One region of the Desulfovibrio sp. GTC20076 genome, then DNA from elsewhere that is predicted to be linked to it. Evidence: riboswitches for the same ligand, from Rfam matches in the RefSeq annotation. Region 1 holds a riboswitch; each other region holds the start of a gene.
The links. A riboswitch is a leader RNA that binds a small molecule or an ion and turns the genes downstream of it on or off. The one in region 1 is predicted to bind cobalamin.
Positions count from the first base shown of each region.

Region 1 (4,723 bases):
CCATCAACCTGGGAACCGGCAATGACACCGTAGTGCTGGACGGCCACGTGAAGGGCGGCCTTTCCATCATCAGCGGCGAAGGCCATGACCTGCTGGTGCTCAAGGCCGACTCCTTTGACGACTTCATGGACAAGTATGATGCCTGGTTGCAGGGAAATATCAGCAAGATCCAGGTTGAGGAAATCAATGTGAGCGTCAACGGCCTGAGTGATGCCGACCGGGCCAGCCTGGAAGACTATTTTAACAGTGATCACTTCAACGGTTACCAGGTCGGTTTTGTTGACGGTGCCGCGGCTGCCGCTGCGTACGTGGCTGACGACATGCCCGATGCGTACCGTGAGGCCGGGCTTACAGGCAATGAACATGATTCGGGTGGCGGAGTATCCGGCCAGACAGAGCAAAGCTATGAAAGCGTGCATACCGACAGCGTGAGCGATGACACCGGTACGCTTGTGGCCCAGCAGCAGATAGCCTCTGAATTTGGCGGATAATCCGTAAAAATATAAACATGCAAGCGCGGGGCTGCCGTTTCCTGAAGGGGGGCGGTCCCGCGTTTTTTTGCGTAACATCCCCTGCCCGTGCCGCATGGCGGCAGCAGTTGTGCTGAAGAAGTGATAAGGCCTTGCCCGTGTCAGGCGGCCGTGCGATTATGGATCGACATTGCATGCGAGTGACACATTCAGCACAGGAGGTTTCATGTCCGCAGGCAAGCTGCTGGCTCCGGGCCTGGCCTGGGCGGGCTATCTCTGTCTGGCCGGGGGCGCTTTTGCCCTGTGGCTGCCCGTACTGGGGGGATTGCCTTTGCCCGTGCTCGTGCTGGCCCCTGTGCTACGCCGTGTTGCCGGGGCGCAGGGCGACAGGGTGTTGCTCGGGCATGCGCGGTGGCAGATGAACACGTTCTGGCTGCTGCTCATGCTGCTTGTTGCCCTCGTGGCGCTGTTCGGGGCAGTGGGGGTGCTGTTCAGCGATGGAAAAGCCCTGGACGCCGTGGAGTCCATAGGCAGTGCCTACAGTGCGGGCAATATTGGTCTGGGCGCTGTTCTGGAGCGCTTCTGGGCTATTTCCGACATCAGGTATTTCACCTGGGGCGGCCTGCTGTGGATGGGGCTGGCGCTTGTATGGCCCCTCAAGCGCGTTTTGCAGGGCGTGTGGGGCATGGTGGCCAGGCAATCTCCGGCGCGTTGTGGCATGCGGGGCAAGGGTGCTGCTTTTATTGCGGCCCTGGTCGTTCAGGCAGGGATGCTTGTTGCAATGCTGGGTTTGCAGCGGATTGCCCTGTGGGGCGGCTGGCAGTAAGCCTGCGGCAAGACGATGGTGTCTGCGCGGCACGGCATGGCCGCATGCCTGAAAAATGCCTGTTCCGGACGGCGCACCCCTGATTTTCTGAAGGCCCCGGACCCGGGCCGGATTTTTCATGAACACGAGCCGATGCTGACTGAAAAACAATGGTTTCAATGTGGTAACGCCGCTCTCTGCGTTGTTTCAGTGCTGCATGGCGGGGGGCTTCGGAGCCTTCGGGCGCGGCAGGCGTTGGGCTGCGCTCCTGCGGCCATATCTGCCCCACGCTGCCAGTTCCGCAGCGCCCGGGCGCGCAACAGTATTTTCATTTGAGAATGTACACTCTCAAAAGTGACGGCACGCCGTTCCGGCGTGTAACAGCACCAAAAAATTGCCCTCGTATCCCCACGGTGAGCGCCTGCGCGCGCAGGCGCCAGAGCATTTTCACGTTAAAAAGGCTCTAATCAGCCTTTTTCTGGCCCGAGGCCGCCTCGCGGCTGGCGTCTTCCTTGATCTGGCGCATGTAATTGTACACGGTGTAGATGGACACGCGCATGGCCTTTGCCAGGTACTGCACCATACCCTTGATGAGAAAAGCCCCTTCTTCATCCATAATGCGCACAAAATGCAGTTTTTCTTCACGCGTCATGGTGGCAGGATGTTTGCCCGCCCGGCGGATGGCCGTTTCAATGATGGCATCGCTTGTCTCGCCGAGGCAGGAGGGAAAGGCCTCGCTCATTTCCTTGCCGGGGGCGCTTTCAAAACGCAGCAGGGCATGCAGAACCCCCTGAAAGCGCTCCAGGTCTGTCAGGTCAAAATGCATGCAGACCGCCCCGATGACCTGTTCTTCACTGTTGCGCAAAAAGCTGATGGAGGACTTGAGTGTCCGTCCCGAGGGGGTTGCGGCGGAATAGGCAATGATGTCCTGCACATTGTCGCCGCCCTGCCGCCAGGCCTTGGTGACCATGTTTGTGGCCGGAGCGCCTACGTTACGGCCGGTAAGGGCGCCTTCAATGTGGATGATGGAGTGCTCAAGATCGCTAAAATCGTGCACGGCCACCTCGCAAAAGGGGCCAAGAGTGCGGGCCATCATTGCCGCCATGCGTTTGGCATTGGCGAATATGGCTTGTGCCTCGGCCTTGTGGCTGGCGGTTTTTTCCGTATCCTGCGGGTAGGCGCGTCCGCTTCTGGCTGTGCGGCGGGGTTGTGCGGCGGCGCGCGGCGGGGATATCTTGCGACTTTGCTTGGGCATGCGGGCCTCCCCCGGCGGACAGGGAACCGGACTGTGGCCGAAAAAAGGCCATCCGGCGTGTTAAGGATGAAATTTTAAGGCATGCTACACAAAAAAACAGATATTGTGTACCCCAAGATCCCACAATCGGGCAGAAGAGTTGCTGGCGGCATCGGGGGCATCTGCCTTGCAGGCCTGTCTGCCGTGGCAGGCCCGGCCGTCCGGCATGGGCGGGAAATGCAAAAAAGGTGCGCGGCCCGGGGCATGGCCCGGCCCGCGCACCTGACATTGTTGTAACGCGCCCGTGCGGGACGGCAGCCAGCAGGCGCTTATGCGGCCTGTTACGGCTTTCTGGGTTCCCTGGTCAGGTCGTCGGCACTTTCCTTGGCATGGCGCACGAAAATGGCGGCCGTGCCGGGCATCTCGCCCAGGCCTTTGAGGTGGGCGTCAACCTTGATGCCCGCTTTTTTGAGCTGGCTGGCCCACGAGTCTTCCTCGTCGCCGGCAAGGTCGTTGCGGGCGTGGTCTCCGGCAACCAGCATCAGCGGGGCTAGTACCACCTGCTTGACCTTGGCGGCTTTGAGTTCCTTGAGCAGGTCTTCAAAGGTGCGCGCGCCCTCTACTGTGGCCATGTGGACCTTTTTGTCCGCAGCCTTGAACACGGCGCATACGCCTTCAAAGGCAAGGTCGGCGCGCCCGTGGCTCTGGCCGTGGCCCATAAGCACAAGGGCAGTATTTTTGCCGCGGGCTTTTTTGGTGTCAGCCAGCAGGATCGCAGCCAGTTCCTGCGCATCGGCCCTGGATTCCAGCAGGGGGCGGCCCAGGAAAACCGCGTCGAAACGGCCCGGATGTTTGCTCACGTCAAGCAGAACTGCGCGTTCAAGGGCTGAAAATTCTTCGCCGCCAAGCACATGCAGCGACTGCACGCGCACAACCTTTACGCCGTCTTTGGCAAGCTGGGCCATGCCATCGCTGATGCCGCCCACGGGCTGGCCCTGTTCGGCCAGTTTTTTACGAATGATCTGTGATGTATAGGCCCACACCACGGGCGATCCGGGAAAAGCCTTTTTAAATTCAGCATCTACGGCATTGAAGGCGGGCATGCCCTCGGGAACGCTGGTGCCGAAGGCCACCAGCAGCACCCCTTCCTTGGGGGCATCGGCGGCATGGCTTGTGCCGTGCAGGCACAGGCTCGCGAGCAGCAGCAGAACGAAAAGCAGCGGGCGAAACCCCGCATGTGAAAGGATACGCGGCATGGCAACCTCCTCAATTTCGCGTTGAAAGGTTCGCAAAGGGCACCGGCCCCGGCGGATGTTCGGACTTGAGGGCTGTGGGGCCATATGGCCCGCGCCTTGGCTTCGCCTTCACCGCATATGCGACTGGCTGTCGCATGCCGCTCTTCAGAACAGCATGAAGAAGCTTTGTCCCCTCTTACCGCAGCGCGACTGTTTTCGATTTGCACGAAATTCCCCGCCAAAACGACAGAGGACAACAGGGCGCGGTAAATGTCAAGGCAGGCGGTGGCTTGCGCCAGCCGGGGAAATACAGGGACTTCGGAACCGGTTTTCGGCTCCGGAGGCCATTTTTGGCGGATTTTTCCTTGTTCTTTCGGCAGAATTCTGGTACTTATGCGGCCTCCCTTGTATTAGGGAAATCATGTTTGGAGGCTGGACATATGGCAGGTTTGGAAACCGGGCACGAAACCGAAATGAATTTCGAGAGTGCCCTCGAAAACTACCTCACTTCCGATTTTGGCGACCTTGAAGAAGGCTCTATCACCAAGGGTGAGATCGTTCGTGTGGATGACGACAATGTGCTGGTGGACGTGAACTTCAAGTCCGAGGGGCAGATCCCCACGGCCGAATTTCGCGATGCCGCCGGAAACATCGGCGTTGCCGTGGGCGACAAGGTGGACGTGTACGTTGTTCGCAAGAACGAAAACGACGGAACCATCACCCTTTCTTTTGAAAAGGCCAAACGCATGCAGGTTTTCGACCAGCTCGAAGACGTGCAGGAAAACAACAGGGTCATCACGGGCCACATTGTGCGTCGCATCAAGGGCGGCTACACTGTGGATATCGGCGGAGTAGAGGCCTTTTTGCCCGGTTCCCATGTGGACCTGCGCCCCGTGCCGGACATGGACGCCCTGGTCAACCAGGAGTTCGAGTTCCGCGTGCTCAAAATCAACCGCCGCCGCAGCAACGTTATCGTTTC
Region 1 is NZ_AP039366.1:2,721,703-2,726,425, forward strand. It holds gene ACZ495_RS11910 (hypothetical protein) at 1-491, shown strand, start outside; gene ACZ495_RS11915 (hypothetical protein) at 697-1,296, shown strand; gene ACZ495_RS11920 (PAS domain-containing protein) at 1,739-2,530, opposite strand; gene ACZ495_RS11925 (sirohydrochlorin cobaltochelatase) at 2,851-3,765, opposite strand; cobalamin riboswitch at 3,799-4,021, opposite strand; gene ACZ495_RS11930 (30S ribosomal protein S1) at 4,185-4,723, shown strand, end outside.

Region 2 (4,723 bases), 1.4 Mb from region 1:
GGGGACAGCCCTGGGTAAAAAGCACATATCGCAGCCCCGGCCCATCCACTATGGATTCCTCCACAATGCCGGACAGGCGCAAGGGCTGCGACATCACATCTTCAGGCATGCTTTACCCGGTCGCGCTCCTCGGCGCGCTTGGCATTATTGAAGCGATCAAGCGTACCCACGAGATAGCCGGTGATACGGCGGGTGCGTTCAAAGCCCATGCCCTGCCCCACCAGCGTTTGTGTGGGCTTCACTTCCTCGTACAGACGCGACTTCATCAACATTGGTTTTCTCCTTGGTCTTTGAAACAATACGGTGAATATTCCAGGCCGCAGCAGCGGCCGCCGTAGCTACATAGCGCCACCAATCAACAGTGTTCATTTCGCGCGGCGCGATACGTCCGAAAAACCCGGTTCCGGCTGACTGAGCCGTTACAACGCATGGCGTTGCAATGGGTGATCCGGCCTAGTTCCACTTGGGAATATGCGGATATTTTTTCCGCAGTTCTTCCAACAATTCCGGGCTGATGCCCTCGCCTTCCTTGCGGCCGCATCGCGGGCAGCAACCGTTAATCACGCCCACGTAGCCGCACAGGGGGTCGCGGTCAAGGGGATGATTGACCGAGCCATAGCCCACGCCATTATCGTGCATGAAGCGGATAATGCTTTCAAAAGCTTCTGGATTTTTGCACGTATCGCCGTCCAGCTCCACATAGGTGATGTGGCCCGCATTGGTCATAGCGTGGTAAGGGGCCTCGATCTGAATCTTTTTGAAAGCCTTGATCGGATAGTACACCGGCACATGAAAGGAGTTGGTGTAGTAATCCTTGTCCGTAATACCGGGGATACTGCCGAACTTGGCCTTATCCAGCCCCACAAAACGACCGCTGAGGCTTTCTGCCGGGGTGGCGATAAGAGAGAAATTCAGCTTGGTTTTTTCCGCTTCTTCATCGCAACGTTTGCGCATGTGGCGGACGATCTCCAGACCAAGTTTCTGCGCTTCCTCGCTTTCGCCGTGGTGCACGCCAAGCAGAGCCTTGAGAGTTTCAGCCAGACCGATAAAGCCCATGGTCAGCGTACCGTGCTTGAGCACTTCTTCCACGCTGTCATCCCAGTCAAGCTTGCCGGAATCAAGCCAGATACCTTCGCCCATCAGAAAGGGATAGTTGCGCACCTTCTTTGAGCACTGCACTTTAAACCTGTGCATGAGCTGACGAAAAACCAAGTCAATCCTGTCGTCAAGCAGGGCGTAAAACCTTTTTATATCACCTTGGGCTTCCAGTCCCAGACGGGGCAGATTCACAGAGGTGAAGCTCAGATTGCCCCGCCCGCAGGTGACCTCACGGTCCTTGTCGTACACGTTGCCGAGCACACGCGTGCGGCAGCCCATATAGGCCACTTCGGTATTGTAGTCACCGGGCTTGTAGTACTGAAGGTTATAAGGGGCATCCAGGAAGCTGAAGTTCGGGAAAAGCCGCATGGCTGAAACGTCTATGGCCAGTTTGAAAAGATCGTAGTTGGGATCTTCGCTGTTATAGTTGACCCCGGACTTGACCTTGAAAATCTGCACGGGAAAGATGGAGGTTTCTCCATTCCCCAATCCGGCCTTGGTGGCTTTGAGCAGGTTTTTTGTGACCATGCGCCCTTCGGCTGAAACGTCCGTACCATAGTTGATGGAGCTGAAAGGCACCTGGGCGCCCGCACGGGAATTCATAGTATTCAGGTTATGGATAAGGGCTTCCATAGCCTGATAGGTGCGGCGTTCGGTGTATTTGAGGGCTTCTTCAACAGCGTAGGCGTGGGCTTCGGCCACCATGGCCTCCTGCCCTTCGGGGGCAACTTCGCCAAGACGGCGGCACAGCGCGTCCACAGAGCCGAGACGGGGGCACAGCGCCGCCTCAGCAAGCAGCTTTTCAGTAAAGGCAGCCGCTTCTCTTGCGTCCACATGCAAAACAATGCGCACAAAAGAAGAAAAAGCGCGCTCGTATTCCTTGCGGTAGGTTTTTACAACCCCCTCGGCCATGGCAAAGTCGAAATGAGGCACGCTCTGACCGCCGTGCATTTCATTCTGGTTGGCCTGAATGGCTATGCAGGCCAGGGCCGAATAGCTTTCAATGGAATTCGGTTCACGCAAATACCCGTGCCCAGTAGAAAAACCATTTTTAAACAGGGGGATAAGATCTATCTGGCAGCACGTTTCCGTGAGCATATAGAAATCTTTGTCGTGAATATGAATATCACCGTGAATATGGGCTGCCGAAGCGTCTTTGGGTAAGATATAGTTATCTATGAAAAATTTTGACCCTTCGGAGCCGTATTTGAGCATGGTGCCCATGGCCGTATCGCCGTCAATATTGGCGTTTTCGCGCTTGATATCCTCATGGATGGCGGCGGAATACGTCAGCTTTTTATAAATATCCATGAGATACGATTCCGCATTGCGAATTTTCGTATGCTCGGCACGATACAGGATGTAGGCCTTGGCGGTTTTGGCGTAATCATACTGAATCAATGATTCTTCAACCACGTCCTGAATTTCTTCAACGTGCTTCAGACCACGTTCATTCAGCTTTTTGCAAACTTTTTCGGTGACGAATAAAAGGTCAGTGGGGGACATATCCTCGCCCCCCACAGCCTGATTGGCCTTGGTGATGGCGTTGAGGATCTTGACTGAATCAAAGGGCACTGCCGTGCCATCGCGCTTGATGATGCTGGCGGGCATGGAAGAAAGCTCCCGGAACATAGTGAACAGGGCCGTCCAGAATATGGACGCAAATACCGATACCTAATGGAGGGGCAAACAAAATAACAGGAACATGCCTGCAGCCGAAGGCAGACCGCCCTCAGCGGGGGGACTGACCGACAAAAGCCCCGTGTCGGTTGTCCTTATTGGGGTTACAGGGGATACCCATCACCCTTTGAAGGTAAGTTGAAAGCAGGTCTTCCGGCTTGCCGGCCATCTTTCGGCCTTCCCGGGCTGAACCCAGTGGCGCATGGTGAAAGACAGTTTGTTGCCCGGCTTACGGCGGCGGGTCCGCTCCCGCTTTTCACGGGATTCCCGATTAAGCCCGGTGGGGCACTTTCAATGTCTAGAAAATCTCAAAAGAACCGCTTCATGTCAATTGGGGTTGGTAAAAAAGACTTCCTAGGTGCATGGGAACAGTTTAGTTTATATTAAGAAAAATTTTTAATTACGCTCGTTAAGCAGGACTGAAAAAAGACCGCAAAAGAGCACAGGGCGAGAATGGGGGCTCTGCCCTGCTTAACACTGCCGGAACCGCTATTGAAAGTTCCGCAGCCTGATATGCTGGCTGGTGACTTCCCTCAGTGCGGATCTGCAACCTAGCGCACTGCGAAGATGATTTCAAGGCTGCTCAAGTCCTTGATACAAGCGGATTTTTGAAGTTAGCAGCTAAAAACCCGCGCTAGTGGCCGTTTTTTTCAGGTCATTTTTTTTCGATAAATATTCCTGACAAGCTGGAGGCAGCACTTCCCCTCCTTCACAGACAGTAAAAAAACGCCGATACTGACGGTACGTGCCGACTTTCGGCCATAGCCGTTTCTTTGTGAAACAGGCCTGCCCTTCTTCTTATTGCCATGCAAAACCCCATCAGGCTCCAGGTTCGCGCAAGAGGCTTCACCTGAAAGGCCTGATGGGGGCAAAACACACTGTCGTCACGCACCTTCGCGGAACTACAGGTATTGTCAGGGCAAGAGCACCAGTTCGTAAGCGTTTTCCTGCTCCAGATATTTCCTGGCCACGGCCTGCACCTGAGCAGGCGTCAGGGTTGCGGCCTTTTCAATAAGCTGGCGGTCAAAGTCATAGGGGCGGCGCAAAAGGGCATCACCGGCGGCATCCGCAGCCCGTGCGCCCAGGCTTTGCCGTTCGCGAAAGTATGCGCCAAGCAGACGGTTTGCCCCGGCCTCCAGTTGCGCAGCCGACAGGGGTTTTGCCTTGATGTCGGCAATAATCTTGCCAAAACCTTTACGGGCCTGCTCCACTTTGTCCGGAGTAGTGCCTATGTAAAAAGCCATCATTCCTGCTTCGGGCATACTGCGATAAAAAGCCGTCACCGTGTAACCCAGGCCTTCCACATCTCTCAACTGGCTGAACAGCAGACCGCTCTGACCGGAAAGCACGGCCTGAAGCAGCATCAGGGCCGGCGCATCCTCATGGGTAGGCGGCACAGCCTTGAAAACCTGGAGCACATGCGCCTGATTGCGGCCAGGGAGGTGCAGGTCGAGTTTTTTATCATGCCCCCATGCCGGAGCGCCCGGCGCGGGGATATCTGTGCGGGGTACAGGCAAGGACCGGGCTAAGGCCAGCACGGCCTCACGGTCGAAGTCTCCGGCTATGGAAAGGACCCAGGGCTGTCCCATCTGTTCCTGCCAGAAGGCGCGTACATCCTTGCCCCCAAAACGGTCGAGGTTTTCCGCATTACCCAGGCCGTCATAGCCGTAAGGTTGGCCGCCAGGGAAAAGAAATCCGTTGAGCTTGGAAAACAGGTAGGACGAAGGCCTGTCGGACCGTTGACGTATGGCGGCTTTCATATTGTCCGCTTCACGTCGTATTTCCTTTTCTTCAAACCTGGGGCTGCGCAACGCTTCGCCCAGTATGGCGAAATAGTCTGCATTGAAGCGCGCCGGGCCGGTAATGGAGAGGGTAAAGCTCTGCAGCCCGGCACTGGCATCTATGGCCGCTGCGCGGTCGGAAAAAAAGCGTTCCACACCCTGGG
Region 2 is NZ_AP039366.1:1,330,414-1,335,136, forward strand. It holds gene nrdG (anaerobic ribonucleoside-triphosphate reductase activating protein) at 1-109, opposite strand, end outside; gene nrdD (anaerobic ribonucleoside-triphosphate reductase) at 102-272, opposite strand; gene ACZ495_RS05885 (anaerobic ribonucleoside triphosphate reductase) at 454-2,709, opposite strand; cobalamin riboswitch at 2,905-3,086, opposite strand; gene ACZ495_RS05890 (M16 family metallopeptidase) at 3,693-4,723, opposite strand, start outside.
Region 2: another riboswitch for cobalamin. It lies ahead of ACZ495_RS05885 (anaerobic ribonucleoside triphosphate reductase); the one in region 1 lies ahead of ACZ495_RS11925 (sirohydrochlorin cobaltochelatase).

Region 3 (4,723 bases), 300 kb from region 1:
AGAGCCAGGTGCAGCAGGCGCGCCATTTCATGGGCTGTGGGGATGCGCGGGCTGTGAATATCATATACGCCGGGGCCTACCTGCCCGTCATAGTGAAAACGGGTAAAGGCATCCAGCAGTTCCATGCCGCTGCGGCTGGATTCGATGCTGATGACGTCCGCATCCATGCGCGCAATGGCCGGCAGAATGGCATTGAACTCACTGTAACACATGTGGGTATGTATCTGCGTGCGGTCTTCCACGCCGGTGGAAGCCAGAAGAAAAGCATCCACGGCCCATTGCAGATATTTTTCAGCTTCGCCGGCGGTCAGCGGCATGCCTTCCCGCAGGGCGGCCTCGTCAATCTGGATAACGCCGATTCCAGCCTTTTCAAGATCCTGCACCTCATCGCGGATAGCCAGTGCAATCTGGCGGCATACCTCGCTACGTGGCAGGTCATCGCGCACAAAACTCCAGCAGAGGATGGTCACCGGGCCGGTAAGCATGCCTTTGACGGGTTTTTGTGTCAGTGATTGTGCATAGCGCGCCCAGCGTACCGTCATGGCTTCCTTACGGTACACATCGCCGTAAATGACAGGCGGCTTGACGCAGCGGCTGCCATAGCTCTGCACCCATCCGTTGCGGGTAAAGCAGAACCCGCCCAGCTGCTGGCCAAAGTATTCCACCATGTCGTTGCGCTCGGCTTCGCCGTGAACCAGCACATCCAGTCCCAGTACCTCCTGCTTTTTGATGCAGGCGGCTATTTCTTCCTGAATGGCCGCTTCATAGGCATGGCTGTCCATCTGGCCCTGCCTGAAAGCCTGTCGCGTTTTGCGGATGTGCGCAGTTTGCGGAAAAGAGCCTATGGTTGTTGTGGGCAGAAGGGGCAGACCCAGCCAGTTCTGAGCCGCGCGTCGCGCGCTGCGGCAAGAGCGGCGGGTCAGCATGGCCGGGGTAACGGCTGCCGTGCGTTGGCGCACAGCAGGCAGTACGGTGCCTTCGTACTGCCGGGCACTTTCCATTTGCCCGGCATTGGCAGTGAGCAGGTCAGAGCCGTTGCCGCAGGCAATGGTTGCAAGGTCGGCCAGTTCCGAACATTTTTGCACGGCAAAGGCCATACGGTTTCTGACAGCAGGGGGCAGTTCCGTTTCCTCTGCAAGATCCACAGGGCAATGCAGAAGGGAGCAGGAAGAGCCAAGCAGGATGCGATGGCTGCCAAGCTTTTTTGCAGCGCGCTGCGCAAGCTGCGTTGCCTGCGCGTAGCTGGCTTTCCAGATGTTGCGGCCGTCCACAAGCCCTAGGGACAGGGCCGTGCCATCGGGCAGGGCCGACAGAACATCGTCAAGCTGCCCGGGAGCGCGCACAAGATCGATGTGCAGGGCTGCGCAACCGCTGTTTACAGCCAGGGGCAGGTGCCGCGTCAGCGGGCCAAAATAGGTTGTGAGCATGAGTCCGCATGATGCCGTGCCGGCCGCTGTATTGAGTGCCCCATAGGCCGCAGTAAAGCGTTGGGCAGCAGCATCGGGCAAAAGATCTGTGCCGAGCACAGGTTCTTCAATCTGTATCAGGGTACAGAGGGGAGCCAGCCGTCTGATGAGGGCGGCATAGGCAGCCAGAACCTCGTCCAGGCGCGCCCAGGGATCCGCCTTTGCCTGACCTTTGGCCAGCGCCAGCCAGGTAAAAGGCCCGATGACGGCAGGTTTGGGACTGAAACCCAAAGCGGCTGCCCGCATTGTGGCTTCAAGCACGGGATGTTCACCGGGAGTCCATACGGCATCGGGTTCGATTTCCGGCACAAGGTAGTGATAGTTGGTATCAAACCACTTGGTCATTTCCAGGGCAGGGATGTTGCGCGAGGCATCGCCGCGTGCCATGGCAAAGTAGCGGGCAGACTCATCCTTGCCGCCCCGGTCGCAGGGCGCAAAACGCGACGGGATGGCCCCGAGCATGATGCTTGTGTCCAGCATGCGGTCATACAGGGAAAAATCACCAGTGGCGACATGGGTCAGTCCGGCCTGCTGCTGAATGTTCCAGTGCTGGTGCTGAAGGTTGTGGGCGGTTTCCTTGAGGGTCTGGGCGCACGTGTCACCTCGCCAGAAGGATTCGAGAGCCAGTTTGAGCTCCCGGTGCCTGCCGATGGAAGGAAAGCCGAGGATGTGGGTCTGCATGGTTGCTCCTTTCATATGGTGTTGAAAGGGCAGTCTTTTCACGCGGAGAGCGTTTATACCTGAAGAGGGAGGAGGCTCCCGGTTCCTCTTCACGGCAGGTACGAAAACCTGCCGGCATGCGCATCACGGATGCACATGACCTGGCCGGCTAAAAAGCCGGGCCTGGCGCTTGCCTGAACGCGAGACAGTACTGCCGTGCCGCCGGGTGGCGGCCGTGACGAGGCGTCTCCTGGCTTCCGGCCCCTGCGCGTATGTAGCGCGTGGCCGCGTCTTCCCGTTCAGCAGAACAGTGGCGCGGCGCGGGGTGTGTGCCGGTTACAGTGGCGCGTCCGCAACGGATTTTCACCGTTTTCCGTTTCTCATCACTATATTGAGATAACCTGATATTATAAGCGGTCATTCGTGTCAAGACTGGTGCAGCCCCTCCGGAAGATTTCTGTCTGTTACGGCCGGGCGGGTTGCGGATGCAGGCCGATGCTGCGCAGTCTACGCCTCTGGCAGGGAGAGGACGGTAGCAACCTGAAGGGACGTTATGGATGGAAGCAGCAGAACTGCTTCAGCCGTTGCTGTAGATGTGGGAACGCGAGGCAAAAAGAAGCCTGCCGCGTGGCAAGCGCTGACGCAGCCGGAGCAGCCATTGCGGTCATGGCCATGGGGCCGGCGGCCTAGTCCTGGCGTGTCAGGTGGTAGATGGCGGGAACCATATACATGAGGCTGACCGTCTGTTGCGCGGGGTTGTAGCGCGTGGCCACGATGACCGTACCGAGATTCCAGATGTGTCCGTCGTCCCCTTCTCCGGCGGATGGCGGCCCGAAGCGCTCACTGACCATGCGCATGATGCTCTGGGCGGTGTCCTTGTGGGGGGCGGCATATTCCAGTTCTACAAAGCCCAGAGGCGCGGGCCTGCCCGGGCCGTAGCAAAGAGCCATTTGCCGTGCGCCGGGTACAAGGGCGCCGGGGATATACAGGTCGCAGATATAGGCATCGTCCTGCCGGGACGGCTGCATGCCGGCCCTGGAAAGCGTGTCGCGCATGGCCGTGCGGTTGGCCGTATCCAGCCGTTGCCCGAAAAGCACGGCTCCGTGGCGTACTCCGGAGGCTTCGGCCATGGCCTCCAGCTCTTTCATGGCATGAACAGAGCCGCGCATGGCTGCCGCATAGAGTAAAAGCGTGGCTCGTGCCGCATTCTTTTCCACACCCTCTCCGGCGCGATAGAGATGGCCCAGCCGGGCGAGCGCGTCTATCTGCTGCTGGGCTGCTGCGCGGCTGTACCATGCGGCGGCGGCCTTGTAGTCGCGGGATACGCCGTGACCGCTTTCATACATAAGCCCCAGATTGTACTGGGCTTCGGGCTGGCCCTGTCGGGCCGCGAGGTCAAACCAGCGGGCAGCCTCGTGGGGGTTGGCTTCAATGCCACGTCCCTGTTCCAGCATGCGGCCGTAATTGCTCATGCCTGAGGGATGCCCCGCTGCCGCAGACTGGGCAAACCAGTGCAGGGCGCGCCCTTCGTCAGGCTCTACCCCCAGACCGAGATCATAAAGCACGCCCAGATTGTTCATGGACTGCCCGTCGCCGCCATCCGCAAGGTGCTGCCAGATGGCCCGCGCCTGGGCAAAATCACCTTTCTGGTAGGCCTCATTGGCCTGTGCTTCGGGGCTGCCGGGTGTAAAGGGGCTTTCCGCTTTTGGGGTTTCCGGCACATCCGGGGGCGTGTTTTCTTCCTTTGCGGCCGGGGGCGGTACGGAAGTCGGCGTACCGGCATGGTCTGCCGCCGGGCGGGAGGCCTCCGGACCGGCAGTTTCCGTAGCCTTGGCGGGCCGGGAACTGCAACGTGCCTTTTCCTGCCGCTGACGTTCCCTTTCTGCATTTTGCTGCTTCTGGCGCAATTGCGCTTCAGGCGACTGTGGCTGCATTTCGGCCACGGCCCGGGCCGGAACACGATTGCCGGGTGTGGCCGGAACCGGGGCAGGGGCCACAGGGGCCACGGGAGCCGGTGGCGCTACAGGAGCCGGCGGCGGCACGGCAATCGGGCCTGGAGGCATGGGAGCGCCATTGGGACCTGTGCTGTTCAGGCTGCCGCTGCGTATGGACGTTGAGGGATGGCTTGCAGTGTCCTGCGGGGCAGCCGTTGCGTTATCTGAAGCCGTGCCTGTGTTGCCGCCAAAGAGAAAGCCCATAATTTCGCGGGTGGGGGAGACTTGCCGGCCATCATTTCCGGCGTCCTGCAGGCTTGCGGCTTGCCCGGCATTGTCGCTCCGCCCGCTCGATCCGCTCCATCCGGGCCTTTGCTGCCCGCCGGAGGGCTGGAGCTGCGGAGCCTGAACCACCGGAGCCTGAACTGTCGGTACAGTGACCGTGGGAACGGGTACAACAGGTTCATGCACTCTAGGCTCGGCAGGTGTGGGCGTGGGGATGGAGGCGGCCGCCGCCAGGGCCGGGCGTGGTCCCCATACGTATGCGGCGGCAAGGTGCGTACCCGGGGCGCCCGGTGGCAGGGCGCACAGGATCAGGGCGCACAGGGGCAGGACATGCAGGCAACGCGCGCGCAAGGCAAAAAGACGGGTTTTGAAAGTGCG
Region 3 is NZ_AP039366.1:2,423,289-2,428,011, reverse strand. It holds gene metE (5-methyltetrahydropteroyltriglutamate--homocysteine S-methyltransferase) at 1-2,147, opposite strand, end outside; cobalamin riboswitch at 2,352-2,546, opposite strand; gene ACZ495_RS10755 (tetratricopeptide repeat protein) at 2,813-4,723, opposite strand, start outside.
Region 3: another riboswitch for cobalamin. It lies ahead of metE (5-methyltetrahydropteroyltriglutamate--homocysteine S-methyltransferase); the one in region 1 lies ahead of ACZ495_RS11925 (sirohydrochlorin cobaltochelatase).